DNA from 2 places in the Alteromonas sp. 4NS20-0143 genome. Region 2 is predicted to be linked to the other one. Evidence: predicted binding sites of a transcription regulator. Region 2 holds the regulator's gene; the other holds the start of a gene.
The links. Region 2 encodes FNR, which switches genes on or off when oxygen is low (the NO sensors DNR and NnrR bind a similar motif). Its sites were predicted from a motif close to TTGATCTAGATCAA; they were not measured.
Positions count from the first base shown of each region.

Region 1: AC27HD_RS12135 (acetate kinase) is a predicted target of FNR. The motif match lies at 4,690-4,703, and genes of this name have one in related genera.

Region 1 is NZ_BAAJLR010000005.1:120,252-129,315, reverse strand. It holds gene iadA (beta-aspartyl-peptidase) at 1-865, opposite strand, end outside; gene pta (phosphate acetyltransferase) at 1,191-3,332, opposite strand; gene AC27HD_RS12135 (acetate kinase) at 3,359-4,540, opposite strand; gene AC27HD_RS12130 (Hsp20 family protein) at 5,160-5,615, shown strand; gene AC27HD_RS12125 (cytochrome-c peroxidase) at 5,696-7,105, opposite strand; gene AC27HD_RS12120 (Hsp20 family protein) at 7,416-7,859, shown strand; gene AC27HD_RS12115 (DUF3224 domain-containing protein) at 8,185-8,601, opposite strand; gene AC27HD_RS12110 (NUDIX domain-containing protein) at 8,765-9,064, opposite strand, start outside.
Region 2 is NZ_BAAJLR010000001.1:496,100-505,163, reverse strand. It holds gene AC27HD_RS02155 (heavy metal translocating P-type ATPase) at 1-1,588, shown strand, start outside; gene ccoS (cbb3-type cytochrome oxidase assembly protein CcoS) at 1,590-1,805, shown strand; gene AC27HD_RS02145 (sulfite exporter TauE/SafE family protein) at 1,792-2,451, shown strand; gene fnr (fumarate/nitrate reduction transcriptional regulator Fnr) at 2,499-3,239, shown strand; gene uspE (universal stress protein UspE) at 3,357-4,280, shown strand; gene ttcA (tRNA 2-thiocytidine(32) synthetase TtcA) at 4,460-5,413, shown strand; gene AC27HD_RS02125 (patatin-like phospholipase family protein) at 5,414-6,424, shown strand; gene AC27HD_RS02120 (DUF2987 domain-containing protein) at 6,416-7,051, opposite strand; gene AC27HD_RS02115 (glucosaminidase domain-containing protein) at 7,048-7,839, opposite strand; gene AC27HD_RS02110 (YciC family protein) at 7,832-8,563, opposite strand.

The DNA.
Region 1 (9,064 bases), on a different contig from region 2:
GAAAATCCGGTAAACACCCACCGCCGTCTGAACTGATAGTTAATTTATCTTGTGGTAAGTCTTGCTGCATGTAGCGCAACAATGCGTCTGCAGGGTCGTAGCCTACATCGCCAGACTCAAACGCCGTCACATCTACCCAACACCCTTTTTTGGCTAAATCGCATGCTTCTTCAAACAAAAACTTTTGGCGATTGATGTGTGTTGGATTATACGTACGCGGCGGAATTTCTGCTTGTGACAAGGCTTCGCGAATTAAGCCTAAGCCGCGTTCACCGTCGCCTAAATGCAAATGCAGCATACCTGCTTTGCCAGTCATAAGTCGTGCAACATGGGCCTGGGAAGCAATTTTAAGTAGTTCATTTAGCGTGGGCTGACTAGAGCGATGATCGCTAATCGCTAGTTCGCCAACACCAACTACAGGCTCTATAAATACGATGTCGGTTTGCACCGAGCCCGTAAGCGTTGTTGGTGGTAAATGATATCCACCGGTATAGCAATACGCTGAAAAGCCTTCTTCTCGCAATGCGTATACCTGAGCCACTAAAGATTCAGTGCTGCGGGTAATATCATCCGTACCCAATAACCCTACGGCTGTGGTAACCCCTGCTCGGGTAAATTTACTCAAAGGTACGGGCGGAACACGGGTTGAAAACCCAGCTTCTCCACCACCGCCTGTTAAATGTGTGTGACCGTCGATAAACCCTGGCGTTAGCATTGCGCCGTCAGCGTCGATAACTTCGTGAGGAAGCTCCATCGCCGGTAACGTTTTACCCATATAAATGATTTTGCTGCCTGCACACACAAGGTGGTTTATTCCCAATGCCTGTGGCGCAAACACGTTCGCGTTTTTGATAACGGTAATCACAGTGGCTAACTCGCGTTTTATATCGATGGATTCAACAAGGAGCGCATTATATCTTAAGCATGCACTTTAGCTAGCGCAGTTTCGCTTTTTTAAAATTCCCAGCCGTCATCGGCTATAGCTGCCTTGTTCATTGCGAATGCTGGTATTAAAGCACGGAAGTAAATGCCGGAGTAAAAGCGCCAAAATCAATAAGGGCCATTACCTGAAAAGCAATGGCCCTTATTAACATTTACTGTCTCTGTTTCAGGCTCTCATTTTTGCCTTAAACATATGCTCTAAGCTTGTTATCTACACATATGCTCTGGGCTGGTATTTGAGCATTATATTAGCTGTTGCCTTCCGCCTGAATAGCCGTTAGTGCAATGGTAAATACAATGTCATCAACTAACGCACCGCGACTTAGGTCGTTCACCGGCTTACGCATGCCTTGCAGCATTGGGCCAATACAGACTAAATCAAAACTACGCTGCACCGCTTTATACGTGGTATTTCCCGTGTTTAAATCGGGGAACACAAACACATTTGCTTTTCCTGCTACCGGGCTATTTGGCGCTTTGCTTTTACCAACGCTTTCAATGGCCGCCGCGTCGTACTGAAGTGGGCCATCGATAAGAAGGTCTGGTCTCATCGATTGGGCAATCGCAGTTGCTTCACGCACTTTTTCTACATCGCTTCCTGCGCCAGACGTGCCGGTACTATAGCTAATCATGGCCACTCTCGGCTCAATGCCAAACATTTGCGCTGATGTTGCAGACTGAATTGCTATATCTGCCAGCTGTTGTGCGTTGGGGTCTGGGTTAATAGCGCAATCACCGTAAACCAATACCTGATCAGGCAGTAGCATAAAAAATACTGACGACACTAAAGAGGCATTTTCCGCCGTTTTAATTAACTGCAGCGCAGGACGAATAGTATTGGCGGTAGTATTAACAGCCCCTGAAACAAGCCCGTCAACATGGTCTTGCTGAAGCATCATAGTGCCTAGGGTCACGTTGTCTTGAAGTAATTCGTTGGCCACCACGTCAGTAACGCCTTTGTGCCCGCGAAGTGCCACAAGGCCTTCTATGTATTCGCCGCGAACTTGCTCAGGCGATAAAATCTCAACGCCATCACTTAACACCACGCCCTGTTGCTCTGCAATACGTCGAATTTCGGTCTCATCTCCCAATAATACGGGTCTTGCCAAACCTCGGCTCGCACAAATTGAGGCCGCAACAACGGTACGAGGCTCATTACCTTCTGGCAGCACTATTCGCTTATTAACCTGTCTGGCACGGTTGGTGAGATAATACCTAAATGCCGATGGTGACAGCTTACGCTGTCTAGATACTTTATCGGTAAGTGACGTTACCCATTCTGCATCTAAACTTTCAGCGGTATGCACCATCACTTTTTCAATACGCTGACTGTCGTCTACCGGCACTTCTTGATTAAACGCGTGCAAGTTCTGGGCGGTTTGCCATGTATTAGTATTAACTAACATTACCGGCAACCCCGTTTCCATGGCTTGGCTACATAAAGCCGCTATGTTCTCATCGGGCTCATAGCCGCCGGTCAGTAACAGCGCGCCCAGCTTTGTACCATTTAATGCAGCAAGGCAGCACGACACAAAAACATCGCTTCTATCGCCAGACAGCACCAATAATGCCCCCGGCTTTAGCGCATGAGTCATGTTGTGAATTTCTCGTCCACAAAACGTCACGCTACTGAGTCGGCGCTTGGCCATGTCGCCCTCATTAAGAGGGGTGGCGTTAAGGTGCTTAGCAACGTCGATAGCGCGGGGAGACACTAGCTCGGCGCTCCAATCAACGTTTCCAAGTAGGCTTAACCCTTTTTTGAAAATGGGCAAATTTTTCAGCGCAGTTGAGCGAGCTTCATCGTGCTCTGGCTTATCTACAACACCTATATCTGCGCGCAAACGTCCATGCTCGTCAAACGGTGCATTAACTTTGTTAAAAATACACCCTACTACCTTCTGACTTTTATGCCCGCCGTAGGTATCCACTACAATTTCTAGTCTGTGGTTAATATCAACGGTATCGTCGTTACCGGGAACCGCCACAAACACAATATCAGCATCTAGTGCACGACTGATTTCTAAGTTTAATCGCTCAGCATAGGGGTGGTGCCTGGTCGTTACCAACCCTTCAATAACCGTGACGGCATCTTGCTCGCAGTTATTTTCAAAGCGCTCAATAATGTCTTCTAACAATTCATCAGTATTGTCGTTGCTGATCATTCGCTCGACATAGTCGAGCGTAAATGGGGTAATTGGCGTTACGCTGGCGTGATGGGCGATAATAGCCGTTGAACGCTCTTCGCCTTTATCACCGCGGCGAGGCTGTGCCACAGGTTTAAAAAAGTTGAGCTTAATGCCCTGCTCTTCAATGGCGCGAACAAGGCCCATGCTAACCGTTGTAAGCCCAACGCTTGAACCAACTGGGATCAGCATAATCTTACGAGACATAATTTCTCCTGCTTTTTAAGGCACTGTTAAGCGAACGTAGCCGCTTCAGCGGCAATCACCCACTCTTCATTCGTGGGTACAACGAAAACGGTCTTTTGTGATGAGGAAGCGGTTATCTCGCCTCCCTTGCCAAACCGTGCGTCGAGATTCTTTTGTTGGTCAATGGTAACGCCCATGTGCGCGAAATAACCCATAGTGGTTTCTCGAATAAGTGACGAATTTTCACCAATACCGCCAGTGAACACAATGGCATCTAAGGAAGGCACTGCAATAAGGTAACCCGCAATATATTTCGCTAAACGATAGCAGAATATTTCGATAGCAAGTTTTGCCCCTTCATGGCCCTTTTCTGCTTCTTCTTCCAACGTTCTACAATCGTTACTAAGCTCCGAGATGCCTAACAATCCAGACTGCTTATTTAATAAATCGCTAATTTCATCTGCGGATTTACCTAATTTTTTCTGAAGCGTACCAGGAAGGCTAGGATCTAAATCACCACATCGGGTGCCCATCACTAAACCCTCTAGAGGAATAAAGCCCATGCTTGTATCAACGGCTTGGCCTTTTTCAATTGCTGCTACGCTGCAACCGTTTCCTAAGTGAGCGCTGATAACACTTGTCTCTTCAACCGGCTTATTCAGAAGCGATGCCGTGCTGTCGAGAATAAACTTATGGCTGGTGCCGTGAAAACCATATCGGCGTATTCCATAGTCTCTATAAAGGTTCATTGGGAGCGCGTAGATGAACGCTTTCTGCGGCATGGTTTGAAAAAACGAGGTGTCGAATACGCATACATGAGGTAAGTGAGGGTAGGCTTTTTGCGCCGTCACTACACCTTTTGCATTGGCTAGGTTATGAAGGGGCGCCATACTGGCGTAGTCTTTAACTGCCGCTAATACCTCTTCGTTAACCAATGCAGCCTGCTTAAATTTTTCACCGCCATGTACCACGCGGTGACCTACCGCAACAGGTTTAACCCCTGTATCTTCAATGATTGTTGAAATAGCATTGAGCGCCTCGGTATGACCTGCGTTGGCACTTAATGAGAACGACGTTTTATCGCCATTTAATTTGTAAGTGATACTTGCATCGGCATTACCTAAGCTTTCTGCTAAACCGGATAAACCAGCTTCGCCAGTATTAGCATCAATTATGGCGAATTTAACGGAAGAACTGCCACAATTTAAAACAACAACTTCTTTTTTCATGAATTTATTCGTATAAAGGTTAAACGGTGAGTGTGTTGGAATTGTAGCATTTATAATCAACGACGTTGGTTAATGGTTTGCTAAATGTTTTATAAGATGTGTCACAAACCTTTCATTTTGATAAACAAATTTATTCAAACACTCGGCGATTGATGTACTTCACGAACTCTCCAAGTGAACATCAAAGTATGTGGGAATGAAGCGTGAATGAAGGTGTTGGCAGAGCGCGTATATGAGAGTGCGTGTATGAGAGCACATGTAAGAGCTCGTATAAAAGCTCGTATAAAAGCTCGTTTAAAAGCTCGTATAAAAGCTCGTTTAAAAGCTCGTATAAAGCCCGTATAAAAGCTCGTATAAAAGCCCGTATAAAAGCTCGCTAGTAGCGTACACAACACCACTCAGCAAAAGACCAGCAAAAAAATTAAAATTAAACAATTTAAAATCAGTAACTTAGAAATTTTTTCAATATTTCTTTAAAATAAATTCACCTTTTTTCTTGAAAAGCATTTGGCTAATCCCATATCTGATATGTCGGCGCTGAAAGGTCGGGTCGACAATACTGCCGCCGCATGTCGGGGCATCATTTTTTAACATATTGCTTTATTTTAAGGATATGACTATGCGTAATATCGATCTATCTCCACTATACCGTTCATTCATTGGTTCAGACCACCTTGCATCACTTGTAGACGCCGCTGCGCGCTCTGAAAAGCAAAATACTTACCCGCCTTACAACATTGAATTGCTAAGCGACGACAAGTACCGCGTTACTATGGCCATTGCTGGTTTTAGTAAAGACGATGTGTCTATTCAAGTTGAGGAAAACACGCTTACCATTACCGGCAATAAAAAAGCCGACAGTAATGAAAAGAACGAGCGAAAGTATCTTCACAAGGGTATCTCTGAACGCAACTTTGAACGAAAATTCCAATTAGGTGACCATGTAAAAGTGTTGGCTGCTGATATGGAAAATGGCCTTCTACATATCGATATGGAGCGAGTCATTCCAGATGCGAAGAAACCACGCACCATTGAAATAGGGTCGCGACTGCTAGAGAAAGAACGCTCTCAATAGCAACCTCAAATCTGTGTGAGTTTCCCTGTTTTTAACGGCGCCTCTAGGCGCCGTTTTTTTGTGCTTTTGCGCTTGTAAAATTAGCAGTTCAGATCGACAACTGACTGAGCATCTGCAACTGGAAAGCAAGAGCCGGAAGGTAAGGCGTCAGGTGTATATCTTTCAAGGTTAGGGTCATAGAGCCCTTCTTCCAAAAATGCGACTAAAGCATCAATCTCGTCTTCATTGAGGTTCAATGGCACAAAGCGCTCATCAAGTAAGTCATCCGCCAGCCTTTTTTGAGAGACACCGGCGTTTTTGTACAATACAACCTGTCTAACGCTAGTGAAACTTCCTCCGTGACCGAATACATTTGAATCTTTCAAATTATAAAGCTGCGGTACTTTGAACTTATAATTATCTTCTGCGCGCCCAGTAAACCCCCCTCTTCCCTTTGCATCGTTCTCTGTTACCGCTCCGGTTATATTTGGGTCTGACGTATCAAGATCAGCAAATCCGATTGCCATAAATACTTCTTGACTAATTGCGCCTACTTTTGAACTCAATGCGGGCCCGGTGTGACAATTTGAACAACCGGCTTTACCAAAAAATAGCAAACCGCCTCTTTTCTCATGGTCAGTTAGCGCAGCGTCGTCCCCATGCAACCAGCGCTGAAAAGGCGCTTGGTTTGCTAGTACGGTTCTCTCGTATGCAGCAATTGCTTTCCCCATATTTTCGAGAATATCATCACCGTTTTCAGGGAATGCAGCCTCGTACAAAAGTTGATACTCTATATTTTGCTGAACGAAAGAGTTGTCAAACGTATTTAACCGATGTACTTTCGTACCCGCAATCGCTTGAATCTCTAAACCGGCAAGGCCACGCGTATTTTCAGATTTAGGCGTACCTGCCGTTGCCAAAACATCAACGGGCAAATCTGAGTTAACTAGTCCACCATCTTGGTCACCGAACTGACCATTCCAAAGCATCACCTCTTGAAAAGCGGTGTTGAGTATACTCGGCGACGCAAGCGGTTGAACGTCGGGGATGAAACTGGGGTCTTCGCTTGACTTGTCAAAGCCCTCTGCCAATACACGCATTTCACCCGCAATTCCAAACCCAAGACCGCCTTCTCCAATACCCTGAACAATTCCAGATTTAAAACCAGCACCTACATGGTGACAGCTGGCACATGACCATGTATTCGCCAGTTCGCCGTGCACCCCCTCAGTGGCAATTGCAGTTTCATGAAAAAGCATCATTCCCAGCTGCACTTTTTCTTGAGTCAAAGTATTGTTCGGATCGGAAGGAATATTTGAGAAGTCTGATGACTGGGGCAATATAAGACCTGCTGCACCACCATCTACTTGCTCATCTAATGTTGTCATGAGTTGCGTAGAGAGTGAACTTTCTACTATGGGCAGTTCTTCTTCACTATCGCCCCCACAGCCAACTAAAGTGAAGACACTGGCTGCAAGTAAAGCATTTTGAATATAAGGAGTTAACTTCATGGCATCACCTTTACTGCATTCAAAGAATTTTTAGAGCATCAGAGCCACGAAGGACAGTGGTGCTGATAGGAAGCACACTTATTAAAATTATTTAATCAGAATATAGTCACTTGAATTAAAAACCGCCAGAGAAAAGTATGAGACTTTCAAAATCTAAAAATATTTTTGAAAAAATGTTATTTTTTTCTTGAAAAGCATTTGGCTAATCCCATATCTGTTATGTCGGCGCTGAAAGGTCAGGTCGACAATACTGCCGCCGCATGTCGGGGCATCATTTTTTAACATATTGCTTTATTTTAAGGATATGACTATGCGTAATATCGATCTATCTCCACTATACCGTTCATTCATTGGTTCAGACCACCTTGCATCACTTGTAGACGCCGCAGCGCGCTCTGAAAAGCAAAGTACTTACCCGCCTTACAACATTGAGTTGCTAAGCGACGACAAGTACCGCGTTACTATGGCCATCGCTGGTTTTAGTAAAGACGATGTGTCTATTCAAGTTGAGGAAAACACGCTCACCATTACCGGCAACAAAAAAGCCGACAGTAATGAAAACAGCGAGCGAAAGTATCTTCACAAAGGTATTTCTGAACGCAACTTTGAACGAAAATTCCAATTAGGTGACCATGTAAAAGTGTTGGCTGCTGATATGGAAAATGGCCTTTTACATATCGATATGGAGCGAGTCATTCCTGATGCGAAGAAACCACGAACGATTGAAATTGGTTCGAATCTTTTAGAGAACTAGTCTTTAAATATTGTGTGTTTCCCTGTTTTAAACGGCGCTGTGTGGGCGCCGTTTTTTTATGCGTAATAAAAAAGCAGAGAAAATAGAGAGAAAAATAGAGAGACTACGGTTGAGGTTGCAGTCTGCTTCGCTTACGCAGACTGTATGGGTTTGCCGGTCGTAGGAAGTTGTGCGCCATAAGCGATGTTTTTCACGCAGATGTATTATGTAAGCGCTATGGCTTTATTTATCCTTGAGTAGCACGGTAAACGCAGTGCTCAAGAAAGACCCTTTTCAGGAAGTGTCTCATCAATAAATGCGTTACTCAGTAAGGGCAGTAAGTGCTTCACTCTGTAAATGAATAGTTCGCTTTACCAGACTCAGCGGAAGTGAACTGCCCAGTAAGATTCACGCCGGAAAGCTCTCCAGTCGCAGTCCCCGCTACAACGGTGAACGCACTACGCGCAACGCCGTCTTCAAACGAACCATCGTGTTTAAACGTAACGGTGCCTCGTCGCCCGTCAATCACACCGATAAACTCTTCAAAGCCAACAAAACATGCACTAATACCACTTTTGTAGCTCATGATGAACTCAACGTGACCTTCTCCCTTCATATCACCTTCGTAGGCTTGAACAACGCTGGCGTGCACAGTTTTCACCTGTTCGCACTTCTCTTTTATTACCTCTTCATTCCATTGTGTGATGGTAAATATGCCTTCGCCGTTCATGATTGACTCGCTTAATAATTCGCTTTCAGCCATATTATTAAAAATAGTTAATAAAAAGCAATACTGAATTTGTTACCAAGAGTAACCGGAGGATTTTATTTACTTTTTACCTCACTACTGTATCTACGAGAATACTGTACCTACGAGAAACAACCCGTAAGCGTGTTCCCCACTGACCTGATACCCATAAATGGTATTAAATAAAGCCTTTTAATGTAGCCAAGCCGAATGCATTACAGCTAGAGGCGTCTTGAATTTCGCCCGCTATGATTTTGTTTTTAAACTCTTCAACAGGCATTTTGAGTACCTTAAGATCTTCTTCCTCGCAGTCGAGCTCTTGCTCTCCCTGACTCAACTCAGAGGCGACAAAGATGTGGTAGCCTTGATTGCAGAAACCATAGGCAAGGTATTGAAAACCGACATATTCCATTTTGCCTGCTCTAAGGCCTGTTTCTTCTTTTAACTCGCCAGCAGCAAGTGAAAGCGGTGATGCATC
Region 2 (9,064 bases):
GCTAGAACAGGGAGAGGTGTACTTCGAATCTATTTGTATGTTTATCTTTTTGCTGCTGTTAAGCCGGTTTTTAGAACATAGAAGCAGGCATCGTGCGGCGCAGATTTCAGCAAATATGATGCAGTACATACCCGTTTCTGCATCCAAATTAGAAGCCGACGGAAGCGTGATCGAATGCTTAGCCAAGCAACTGTCTAAAGATGATGTGGTGCTAATAAAGCCTGGGGAAACTATTCCTATCGATGGCTATGTTACTGATGGCAATGCGTCGGTGGATGAGTCCATGCTGACCGGGGAATTTAACCCCGTGATGAAACATGAGAAAAGCACAGTGTATGGCGGCACGATATGCAAAGACGGTTCATTAACCGTTGTCGTAACAAATACCCTTAAGAATGCGCTGGTTAATCAAATAATGCGTTTGCAGGCAAGCGCCATGGCCAGCAAGCCAAAGGCGGCACAGCTTGCTGATGAGTTCTCTCGCTACTTTGTGGTATCGGTGTTACTCATTGCATTGCTCACTTATGCCTATTGGACCTATACCGGCAATGTAGATGCGTTTTGGATCACCATTTCTGTGCTTGTTGCTACCTGCCCGTGTGCATTAGGTTTAGCAACGCCTTCAGCTTTAACTTGTGCAATGGCCAAATTGAACAAACAAGGCATTTTGCTAAAGCGAGCCGACGCTCTCGAGCAAATTACCACAATTGATACAGTCGCCTTAGACAAAACAGGTACGCTTACCCAAGGTAAATTTAGCCTTCGACATAGCTGGTATGCGCAGGGTGTAGACAGTCAGCGGGCCTGGGAAATTGCCTCGGCACTAGAATCACGCTCTGAGCACCCTATCGCACACGCATTTTCTGATGACATTAAGCATAAGGTCTCTCAATTTACCGTGACACCCGGTGGCGGAATAAGTGGCGAAGTCAACGGCGTTGCCTTTGAAATGGGTTCAGCTATCTTTTGCGGTGTTAACTCATCAAGTAACGAAAGTATTCCCATTGCCGCCAATGTATATTTAGCGACAAAAGGGAAACTGGTTGCAGCATTTGAAGTAAGCGATACGCTGCGTGATGATACCAAATCGACCCTAGATGCTTTGGCTTTAACAAACCTGTTGGTAGTGCTTAGTGGAGACACGCAGCAAAACGTAGACGACCTTACTGCCTCACTGCCAGTATCCGTGGCCTTGGGTGGCCTTACTCCTGAACAGAAATACGCGGAGGTTCAAACGCTTCAGTCACAAGGCAAAAAGGTGATGATGATGGGCGATGGCATTAACGACGCGCCAGTATTGGCCAGTGCCGACGTTGCAGTGGCAGTAGGTAACGCCACTGATGTGGCTAAAACCGCTGCAGATGTCATCTTGTTGGGCGATCAGTTATTGTCTGTACCGGCGCTTATCGATACAGCGCACCAAACCCGGAAAAAAATTCGCCAAAACATTGGTTGGTCTGTGCTGTATAACATTATCATTCTACCTTTTGCCGTTTCGGGTTTACTTTCCCCTTGGGTGGCTGTTGTAGGTATGTCGTTAAGCAGTATCATTGTGGTTACAAATTCAACACGATTATTGAGCAAATAACATGAGCATTATTTATGTCTTAATTCCCATTGCGATTATCATTGTTGCTCTTGCGATCGTTATCTTTTTTTGGGCTGTTAAATCAAATCAATTTGAAGACTTAGACCGACAAGGTTACAGCATTTTGTTTGATGACGACTTACCGCCAGAAGAGAAGAAGCTGGCCGAACAACGCAAAAAGCTTCAACAAGAACAAGATAAGTATGGATCAGATTAATTACTTTTCTGCATTTTTGATTGGCTTAGCCGGCGGCGTGCACTGCGTTGGAATGTGCGGTGGCATTGTATCGGCGCTTAGAATGGTAACGCCAAAAGATAAACCTGCACTTCCCTTCACTCTTGCCTACAACATTGGTCGTATTATTAGTTACACCCTTGCAGGTGCAATCACCGGCGCCTTAGGCAAAATGGCCTCCGACTTTGTGCCCGTGGCCAGTTATGCGTTGTCCATTTTAAGTGCTGTTATGGTATTTTTATTGGCATGCTATTTAGGAAAATGGTGGACAGGGCTTACGGCGCTTGAGAGTGTGGGCAAACATTTATTTCGCTATATCCAGCCGGTTTCAAAACGCTTTCTCCCCTTTAAAACCCCTTTTAGTGCCATACCCTATGGGTTTATTTGGGGGTGGTTGCCGTGTGGCCTAGTTTACTCCACCTTAACCTGGTCTCTCGCGGCGGGCTCAGCGGTTCAAGGCGCTGGTATCATGTTGTGTTTTGGGCTGGGTACACTGCCAACCTTGCTTGCTGTAAGCACCAGTAGCCAGTATATTATTCAGGGGTTTAAGCATAGTGCTGTTCGACAATGCATCGCCATTGCCATGGCCTTATATGCAGCTTATCTTATTTATAGCGCATTATCCTAAATGATGTTGTACCATTTAGGGGTGTGAACTTACAGAGAATAGAAATTATGAGCAAAGGAAGCGGATTCTCTATCCACTGCCAAAACTGCAGCTTCAGTCACTTGTGTTTACCAGTGGCGTTGAATAAGACCGAGATTGAATCTCTCGATGACATCATCGAACGCAAAAAGCCGCTGCACAAAGGTGACACATTAATTAATAACGGCGACACGTTTACGTCATTATTTGCAGTAAGAACCGGATCGTTCAAATCATTTGTGACTAATTCAGATGGTGAAGAACAAATAACCGGTTTTCATTTCCCTGGTGATATTGTGGGTTTCGATGCGCTTCGCGAAAGTAGACATCAAAGCTACACCCAGGCGCTAGAAACGGCCATGGTATGTGAGCTTCCCTACGACACCCTTGATGAAATGTCTGTTCAGTTTCCCAAGCTTCGCCATCAAATCATGAGTTTTATGAGCGCTGAAATAAAGCAAGATCACGATATGATCATGATGCTCAATAAACGCACTGCTGAAGAACGCCTGCTTTATTTTATATCTCACTTGTCTCAGCGTTTTGAAGAGCGTGGTTTCTCTCACCGAGAGTTTCACCTAACCATGACTCGCAACGAAATTGGGAATTACTTAGGCCTGACTATTGAGACTATCAGTCGGTTACTGAGTCGTTTTCAAAAAGAAGGGTTAATTAAAGTGGATGGCAAACTGATCACCATACTCGATTTTGATGCTATCGACGGCAAAGTCACCGCCCTTAAAGGGCCGAGCATTGTTTGCAATGGTTAGCGCACGTTAACGTGGTAGAAGGCTTTGACAAATTTGTTAAAATTTTGATCTAAAACAAGCCACGTTTTCCCTATTGTCTATTACACTTAATGAAGAGCTTCATAGGAAGGAGAAGTTATGATTGAGTGTAATCACATTTTAGCGGTAGTCGATGCTGAGCGTGACAACCAACCTGCGTTAAGCCGCGCTCTCGAGGTTGCCCAAAAAACAGGCGCAACGGTTACTGCGCTAATGGTTGTGTACGACCTATCTTACGATATGACCACCATGCTAAGCCCTGACGAGCGCGATACTATGCGCGATGCTGTCACTAAAGACCAATCTAAGCGACTGTCACAGCAGCTCAAAGAGCAAGGTTTTTCCAATATCGACATAGTGGTTGAGTGGAACAATAAAGCGTACGAATCCATCATTTATTATGCGCTTAACAACCAAATCGACTTAGTCGTCAAAGCAACAAAAAATCACGACGACCTAGCTTCTGTTATATTCACGCCAACCGACTGGCATCTCATGAGAAAGTGCCCTCGCCCAGTGTTGTTAGTAAAAGACCATGACTGGCCTGAAAATGGTGAAATTATTGCGGCGGTAAACGTGGGCAGCGAAGATGAAGAACACGCAGCCCTGAATGACAAAATAACCGACATTGCCAATGAATATGCTCGGCTGCTAAAAGGCCATGTTAATCTGGTCAATAGCTACCCCGCTACTCCGCTCAACATTGCCATAGAGGTTCCCGAGTTTGATTCGGAGAAGTACCACAGCGCGGTTAAAAATCATCATCTTGATGAAATGAATGCCCATGCAGCAAAACACGACATTGCCCCTAACAAATGTATTGTAAAAGAAGGGTTACCTGAACGTGTTATCCCACAAGTTGCTAAAGAGATAGATGCTGAGCTGGTGATCATTGGCACCGTTGGGCGGGTTGGCATATCGGCGGCGCTGATTGGCAATACCGCAGAACATGTTATTGATGCGCTAAATTGCGACGTGTTAGCCATAAAGCCTAACGGATTTGTGTCGCCCTATACCGTGTAGTGCTGACAAATGCCTCAAGGTGCCCGCTATTTACGCTGAGAAATCGCTAAAAAATAGCGACCGTGTGTAACAGGGCGTAATGAAACTGTAAGCGAAGATATTTAACGTACACAAGCATAGTTAACAAAAGCCGCTTTATTGTATAATGGCGGCTTTCACACAAACTAAGTTAGTTAATTATGAGTTTAGGCACAAACGGCGCTGAATCGCCGTCCTCTGCTGCAGCGCAAAGTAAGCAAAAACACAATTTCAATAAACTGCAAAAGCGTCTTCGTCGCAATGTGGGTAAAGCCATAGCCGACTTTGGCATGATTGAAGAGAATGACAAAGTGATGGTATGTCTGTCAGGTGGTAAAGACAGTTACACCATGCTCGATATTCTTATGTTTTTGAAGCGCGCCGCCCCTATTCACTTTGATATTGTGGCAGTGAACCTAGACCAAAAACAACCTGGCTTTCCAGAGCATATTCTTCATGAATATTTAAACAGCTTAGGCGTAGCCTATCAGATAGTAGAAGAAGACACCTACTCTATCGTGAAAGATAAGATTCCTGAGGGCAAAACCACGTGTTCTTTATGTTCTAGGCTGCGCAGAGCTATTTTGTATCGCACAGCAAAAGAGCTTGGGGCGACCAAAATAGCGTTAGGCCATCACCGAGATGACATGCTTGAAACGTTTTTCCTCAATATGTTTCACGGTGGTAAGCTCAAGTCTATGCCGCCTAAGCTAGTCAGTGATAACGGCGAGCATATCGTTATACGCCCCTTGGCGTATTGCACTGAAAGCGACATACAAGAATACTCTACACTGTCTGACTTTCCTATTATCCCGTGTAATTTGTGTGGCTCACAAGATAATTTACAGCGTCAGCATATTAAGGGCATGCTTCAAGATTGGAATAAGCGCTTTCCTGGACGAATTGAGTCTATGTTTAGTGCCCTTCAGAATGTGGCGCCATCCCATTTAGTTGACAGTAACTTATACGACTTTCAATCAATAACTACACATGATGGCCCTGTGAAAGATGGCGACATTGGCTTTGACGAGCCCACTTTTGAAAAGCCAGAAAGTGACCAGTCAGCCGAGGCAGCAGACACTATCGACATCATCAACATTATGGAACCTCAATAGATGAAAATTGGACTCGCTTTAGGAGCGGGTGCAGCGAGAGGCTGGACCCACATTGGTATTATACAAGCACTAGAAAAACTAGGTATTAAGATTGATGTTGTGGCAGGTTGTTCTATTGGTGCGTACGTAGGCGCCGCGTATTCAAGTGGTAAGCTTGAAGGTCTTAAAGAGTGGGCCTGCTCCCTTAGTGATTGGCAGGTGTTAGCCCTCATGGGCGTTGGGCTGCGCAGAGGCGGCCTAGCCAGCGGACAAAAAGTGTTTGATAAACTCGCCAGTGACTTTTGCGCTGATAGCTTTGAGGCAATGAATAAGCCATTTGCCGCAGTGGCCACAGATTTGTATACCGGGCGCGAAGTTGTTTTTGATTCAGGCCCGGTGGGCACTTCAATTCAAGCGTCTTGTGCCATTCCAGCGCTTTTCTCACCGGTAGCGTACAATGACAGGTGGTTGGTAGACGGTGCGGTGGTCAATCCTGTGCCTGTGAACCTCTGTCGACAGCTAGGCGCAGATTTTGTCATTGCGGTTAATCTGAATGCAGACTTTAGACCCCTTAGACTTGAAAAGTTGCGTAAAGATCACGAAGACAATCAAAGAAAAACCGAAGACTTCTTTACCAAAAGCCAAAACGCACTGAAACAGTGGTTCTCTTCAGACAGTAAGTCAGAAGACAGTGATTCCGAAGACGGTCTTGATAAAAAAACCAAGAGCAATAACGACTCATTAGGGGCTGAAGTTATCGAAAAGGTTGAAGAAGAAGTCATGGAAGTTCCTGCAAAGGTCAATAAGAAGAACCCGCCGGGAATAATGAGCGTAATGAGTAGTTCGTTAGAGATATTGCAAGCTAGAGTAACCCGTTCTCGACTTGCTGGCGATCCGCCAGATATCTTAATTGAGCCGCAACTCACTGACGTTGGTATTATGGAATTTCACCGAGCAGAAGAGCTCTGCGCAAAGGGCGAAGAAACTATCACCCGTCTGGCAGAGCAAATACGCTATCAGCTATTAACTTGATGCCATTGCGGTAATACGAAGCGGAGCTTGAGGTAACGATAACCCTTTTGCTTCGCTTATCCACTCTTGCTCAATATGCAATACACCATTGGTGATGGTCACGCCCTCAGGCGTAATATAATCTAAATCTCTGTCCTCAAAATGTATCATCAAGCCTTTAACCGTTGGCATGAGAAAAGACAGGAAGCTCCCCATTTCATTAAAGAACGCTTCGTACTGGCCATACACAAACGTTAACTCATCTTTGGTATAGCGAGCTTTTAAATACTCTGGTTTAGTCTCAAGCTGTACCGACATGTCGCACACATTGGCGCGCTCAACCAACGATATCCGTATTATTGCATTTGCAAGTTTAAGCGCTTTTTCGGTAGGCACCGTAAAGCGTCCTTCATTGCTTACATCTAGGCTCATTGTTTGTTTATCAGTGACAATTTCAGCGCTGGTCATCCCGCATAAACGCCCTTCACCTACACGTAGAAATCCGAATGCGAATTGCAAAGCTTGGGTATCTTCGTTATCCAACTTTTTTACGTGGCTGTAAAACCGACTGTATTCAACATCAATTGTTTCTGCAATTGACTGACCGGTGAAAAATCCACACAGCAACACCATAGCAACTCGTATCATTCGCCCAAAAACTCCTCGTTGTATTTGATCATATTTTGTAGTTCTTCCACGTAGGCAGCGCCACGCTCAGAATATTTCATTAATCCTTCGGCTAACGCTACACCGTTAATAGCAATTTGATTGGCTCTTAATCGGCTACGAATTTCTCGTAAATCCTTATACGCATCGTGCCGGTTTAGGTTTCGCATATAGGTGTATGTAGCCCGTGATAGGTTGTCGAACTTTGCCACCTCATGAGAAGCATCATCATTTCTTCGGCTTGGAACAAAGCCGCATCCTTTGCTAAAACACCACAATCCGAAAAAGTTATAGCCGTCGCGGGCGAATCTACTTGTACCCCACGCTGACTCATTAGCAGCCTGTACCAAGACGAGCTCAGCAGGCAACACATCAATTTTTTGCAATAAATTAAGCAGTTTAGTGTTCAGCGGATCTGAAGACTTCACTCGGTACTCTTTTTCTAACCACGCCAGACGGGTAATGTCGTCTTCACTAAAAGGCTCTTCAGCTAGCGCTTTTCGATAAAGGGTTTGCACATAATGACGAAGTGTAAGCAAGTACGCGTTTTGTTTTTCTACCTCTGGCCTCAAATAGTTAAAAAAAGCAGCCTTCTTTTCCTCTACCTGTGTGTAGACAGAAAAATCTGGTACGGGCTTTTTCGCCTTGATAGTTTCTGGAACGTCGAGAATGTCCTGGGTTTCCTCATTGAAGATAATGGCGTTAATAACAATAACAGCCAATACACCAATGGTGATGAGGACAATTTTAAACGTTTCTCGCTTATGCATTAAAATTAGACTCTTTTACGTCATTTCCTGATGCAGTAACACTGGCGCCTTGTTCTCCTATTAATTCATCGTACAGCAATCCCATCGCGCTGAAATAAAAGGGTAATACCCAAATTAGCGATAAACCAAAGGTAAGCGGCACAGTAGCAAATAATAGAAAGAAAACGCCGTATACGCTCAGCATTTGACTCCAATATGCATTAAAAACGCGACAAGAGAGGATAATTGCGCTGATAGGCGTTAATTTTCTATCTGCCACCAGCATAAGAGCAAACGACGAGGCGAGATAAAAGTAGATGCCAGGAATGATGAGTAGCACTAAGCCTAATTGCACTAAGATGCTGTTAACCAGCTGTGTTAACGCAACTAAAAACAGTAAAGGGAAATAGGCAAAAACCGAAAAGACTGTGGTGCTTTCTCCTCTAGCATGTTTAACGCCCGCCATGTAAAGGCCGGTTATTAACGGAGAGACGATACATATTGCCACAATTTCAAAAATTGATTGATGCTCAAAAATATAACTGCCGTCATCGTTGATAGTGATAAACCGTTGAGCAATCACTCCCATCACTACAAAGGCGAGAAACAGGACAACGCTGCTTTGAAGCAGAGGCGAAAAGTTAGCTTTTGTTAATACAGAAGCTTTTTTCAAGAGCGACTTCAGATCGAATTGATATTGCTTTGCCAATGTTGTGTTTAGGCGGTCAGAATTAACGTCTTTCACTTCGTTCCTATTTTAAAACGTGATAACCGCGCGAGTATAACAATTCACGCAGTTGAATGCTTGTCTGTAACATAACAACAGTTGCCTTTGTGCGTTAATAGTTATTAACGTGGCAAAATTCAAGGTTTGCTTTTCTATCTTTACTTTTCTGTCTTTGTTTCGCCTATCTTTTTTTAAACTGCCCATGCTCAGTCATCTGTGCGTATTGTCTGTTGTTTGTATTGAGTTGCGTTGCGACAACATTCAACATTAACGTCAGTCAAAAGAGTAAGCACATTGAAGAAATACTTGGGTGAACGCGAAACACGTTTCATATAATTAAGGTATTATGCCTGAATACTAGGGCGTGTTGATCTTTGCTGTACATTTTTGCAGCGGTCTGTGAGCTATTTAGACAAGGCGAATGGTTGAAGGTCTAGCGGGCTAAATCGAAACCATTTTACGCAGGATAAATAGCTCACAGGCGCTGCCCGAAGGGGGCGTTATGGAAGCATTTTACTC